One region of the Micromonospora sp. NPDC049559 genome, then DNA from elsewhere that is predicted to be linked to it. Evidence: riboswitches for the same ligand, from Rfam matches in the RefSeq annotation. Region 1 holds a riboswitch; the other holds the start of a gene.
The links. A riboswitch is a leader RNA that binds a small molecule or an ion and turns the genes downstream of it on or off. The one in region 1 is predicted to bind cobalamin.
Positions count from the first base shown of each region.

Region 2: linked by a shared signal. The riboswitch ahead of AB0J86_RS01080 (ribonucleoside-diphosphate reductase subunit alpha) and the one ahead of cobN (cobaltochelatase subunit CobN) in region 1 are both predicted to bind cobalamin.

Region 1 covers NZ_JBFAPK010000016.1:22,595-24,790, forward strand. The annotation lists gene AB0J86_RS18660 (precorrin-3B synthase) at 1-433, opposite strand, end outside; cobalamin riboswitch at 558-681, shown strand; gene cobN (cobaltochelatase subunit CobN) at 869-2,196, shown strand, end outside.
Region 2 covers NZ_JBFAPK010000001.1:243,265-245,460, reverse strand. The annotation lists gene AB0J86_RS01080 (ribonucleoside-diphosphate reductase subunit alpha) at 1-977, opposite strand, end outside; cobalamin riboswitch at 1,313-1,496, opposite strand; gene AB0J86_RS01075 (Cmx/CmrA family chloramphenicol efflux MFS transporter) at 1,759-2,196, opposite strand, start outside.

The DNA of each region.
Region 1 (2,196 bases):
GCCCGTCGTCGAGCGTGAACAGGAACCGCCCCGGCAGCCCGGCCAGTACCGGGTCGGCGCAGAGCCCCTCGTCCAGCGCCGTCACGAGCGGGCGCACGTCGTACCGGCCGGCGCCGTCGCGCCCGCTCAGCGGCGAGGCGATCACGTTGCGTACCCGCTCGTGGCTGGGCGACGGGAGCAGGCCCGCCGCCGCCAGCCGCCCGGCGAACTCCCGCTCACCCTCCGGGGCCAGGCCCCGCAGCTGCAGGTTGCCCCGGGAGGTCAGCTCCAGGGCACCGTCACCGAACTCGGCCGCGGCGGCGGCGAGCACGGCGAGCTGACCGGCGCGCAGCCGGCCGCCCGGTGCCCGTACCCGGACCAGCCCGCCGTCGGCGGCGCGATGCGGCCGCAGGGTGCCCGGGCAGGCGTCCGGCGCGGAACGAGGTGACCACACCCGGCGGATACTACGGGCTGCCGCGACCGGATCGCCGCTGGTGCCGCCGCCGCTGCCGGAGCGCCGGCTTGACGAACGGCTCCCGAATCATGAGAGTGTGGGGCGCTGTACGCGGCGGCAGGTGGAGGAAGCCGGTGAGATTCCGGCGCGGTCCCGCCACTGTCACCGGGGAGCGGACCCCACCGACGGTCACGGCCCATCCGGGCGGGAAGACCGGGGCGAGCGACGATCCGGGAGCCAGGAGACTCCGGGCCGCCGTCAGCGGTGCGAGACGGGCAAGCGGGCCCGGCGCGCGCCGTGTGGTCGCCAACGCCGCCCGGCTCCACGGGCGGTTCCGCGCCACGACCCGACGACCCGGGGCGCGGACCCCGAGTGAGGACCGACCATGCCGTACCGCGAGCGCCCGTCCGCCGCGCACCCCGCCGGCGGTGCCGCGTGATCCTGCTGCTCTCCACCTCGGACACCGACCTGCTCAGCGCCCGCGCCAGCGGCGCGGAGTTCCGGCTGGCCAACCCCGCCCGGGTCGAGGTCGCGGACCTGCCCGCGCTGCTCGACGGCGTCGAGCTGGTCGTGGTACGCCTCCTCGGCGGCTACCGGGCCTGGGAGGAAGGGCTCGACGCGCTGCTGGCCGGGGCGCTGCCGGTGGTGCTGCTCGGCGGCGAGCAGGCCCCCGACGCCGAGCTGATGCGCCGCTCGACGGTGCCGGCGGGGGTCGCCGCCGAGGCGCACGCGTACCTGGCCCATGGCGGCCCGGCGAACCTCGGCGAGCTGTACCGCTTCCTCTCCGACACGGTGCTGCTCACCGGCCACGGCTTCGCCGCCCCGGCGCCCACCCCGGCCTGGGGCCGGCTGGAGCGGACGGCGCGCCGCGTCGACGGGCCGGGCGTGTCCGCCGCGCAGCCGGGTGTGCCCGTCGTGCGGCCGGGCGTGCCCGCCGACGGGCCCGTGGTCGGCGTGCTGTACTACCGGGCCCATCACGTCGCCGGCAACACCGGGTTCGTCGAGGCGCTCTGCGACGCTATCGAGGCCGCCGGTGGCCGGCCGCTGCCGGTTTACTGCGCCTCGCTGCGCAGCGCCGAACCGGAGCTGCTCGCCACCCTCGCCGAGGCGGACGCGCTGGTCGTGACGGTGCTCGCGGCCGGCGGTACCCGGCCCGCCGAGGCGGGAGCCGGCGGCGAGGACGACGCCTGGGACGTCGGCGCGCTCGCCGCGCTGGACGTACCGATCCTGCAGGGGCTCTGCCTGACCAGCAGCCGGGCCAGCTGGGCGGCGAACGACGACGGGCTCAGCCCGCTGGACACGGCCACCCAGGTGGCGATCCCCGAGTTCGACGGGCGCCTGATCACCGTGCCGTTCTCGTTCAAGGAGATCGACTCGGACGGGCTGACCGTCTACGTGGCCGACCCGGAGCGGGCCGCCCGGGTCGCCGGCATCGCCGTACGGCACGCCGCGCTGCGGCACGTACCGCCGGCCGAGCGCCGGGTGGTGCTGATGCTCTCGGCGTACCCGACGAAGCACTCCCGGATCGGCAACGCGGTCGGCCTGGACACCCCGGCCAGCGTGGTGCGGCTGCTCGCCGCCCTGCGCGAGCGGGGCTACGACATCGGACCGGCCGACGGGCCGGACGCGCTGCCGGGTGTGGCCGCGGGCGACGGCGACGCGCTGGTGCACGCCCTGATCGCGGCGGGCGGGCAGGATCCCGACTGGCTGACCGAGGAGCAGCTGGAGGGCAACCCGATCCGCATCCCCGCCGACCGCTACCG
Region 2 (2,196 bases), on a different contig from region 1:
TCGGGCACCCAGTTCGCCAGGTTCAGGTTGTGGGTGCGGCGGGCCTCGTCGCCGGTGCTGTCCCGCAGCTCCAGGAACTCCTCAATGTCGGCGTGCCAGGTGTCGAGGTAGACGCAGGCCGCACCCTTGCGCCGGCCGCCCTGGTTGACCGCCGCGACGCTGGCGTCCAGGGTGCGCAGCCACGGCACGATCCCGTGCGAGTACCCGTTGGTGCCGCGGATCAGCGAACCACGGGAGCGGACCCGGGACCAGGAGATGCCGATCCCACCCGCGTACTTGGACAGGCGCGCCACCTGCGTGTACCGCTCGTAGATCGAGTCGAGTTCGTCCCGGGGCGAGTCCACCAGGAAGCAGGAGGAGAGCTGCTGGTGTCGGGTGCCGGCGTTGAAGAGCGTGGGAGAGCTGGGCAGGTACGCCAGCCGGGCCATCAGCCGGTAGAGACCGGCGGCGGCCTCGGTCGCCTCGGCCACCTCCGCCTCGGCGGCGGCCGTCCCATCCGCCCCGTCCGCCCCGCCGGTCGGGACGGCGGCGTCGCCGTCCGCCGGCGTGCCGCCGATCGGTACGGCCAGGGCCGTCGCCACCCGGAGGAAGAAGTGCTGCGGCGCCTCCAGCACCGCGCGGGTCTCGGGATGCCGCAGCAGGTACCGGTCGTAGACGGTACGCAGCCCGAAGAACTCGAACGCGTCGTCGGCGGCCGGGTCGAGCAGGGCGTCCAGCGCGGCGGCGTGCGCGGCCACGAAGTCGGCGAACGCGGGATCGAGCAGCCCCTGGGCCTGCGCGGCGGCGACGGACGCGCTGAACGAGTCGATGCCCTGCGCGGCGGTCTCCCGCCGGATCTGGTCGGCGAGCAGCCGGGCGGCGAGGCGGGCGTACTGCGGGTCCTCGCCGATCAGCCCGGCCGCGGCCGAGATGGCGAGCTGGTGCAGCTCGGCGGCGTCGGCCGTGGCCGTCCGTCCGGAGCGGACCAGCTCGATCAGCCGCTCCGGGTCGGTGTCGGGCAGGTCGCGACAGTGCGCGGCGACGGCGGCGCGTAGCCGTCCAATGTGGTCTTGCTCGGGTGGTGCGATGGTGGCGGATGCCGACACGTGCTACTCCTCGGTCTGGGGATCCGGAGACCCCGCGGAGGGCACGACGGCACGCCGAACCACCGCCGGTCGGTGTTCCGGCGGCAACCCGTACGACCCGACGGCCCCCCGCGAGGCCCCGAGCTCGGACCGGCCCACGGTGGTGTGCGCCGCGCTGGTACGCGTGGCGGCCACGGCGGGATCCGGTCCTCGGCGTACCGGACGGGCGCCCGGTACGCATTGCTGGCAGGTCTTCGGACTCGCGGGCAGGGCACGTCGCCGTGCTTGCCTACTGACCGTCGCTTCCCGGGGCACGGCTGGCCGTTCCGGCGTACGCGCTCGCGCCGGAAAACCGTGCTCCAGTGCTCATGACGGAGGTCGTTCCCGCTCACCGCTGCGGGGCAGTCCCGGACTCGCACCGGGTTCCCTCTTCGGCGGTGGCGCCTGGCTGACAGCACCGCCTGGCCGGCCGTCCACCTCGGGTACGGCCGAACCAGCAATGCACTGATCCTAGATCTAGTGGGGTGTTTCCCGTCAACACACCAGATGATGTGGGCGTGTCGCGGTGCGGAGTTCGCTCCCAGCGGTCAGCCGCGCTCGATGAGTTACCGCCGCCCTCGACTCTCGACTCTCGGCTCTCGGCTCTCGGCTCTCGGCTCTCGGCCTTCGGCCCTCGACGGAGCGTTCACGTGCGTCATCGAACCGCCTGGGCAACGTGGGGTGCGACGAATCGCCGGAGTGGTAGGGCGACGAGCAGCGCGACCGCGACCAGGAGGCCGCTGACCAACACGGGGCCGAGATGGCCAGCGCCGGACGCGAGGGCGGCGGCAGCGGCGACGGGGCCGCCAGCGGCACCGAGGTTGAGCGCCGCGGTCGCATACGAGCCTCCCATGGTGGGAGCGCCCGCTGCGGCGTAGAGCACCCTGGCGATCAGGGTGCTACCCAACGCGAAGGAGAGCGCGCCCTGTACGAACACGAGGAGCAGGAGCGCCACCGGCTGGGCGGCCAGCGCAGCCAACGCGACCCAGCCGAGCAACAGCAACGGGCCACCGACGGCGATCACGATGCCGGGACGCTGATCCGAGAGCCGTCCCGCGACGGTGACACCGACGAAGGACCCGACACCGAAGAG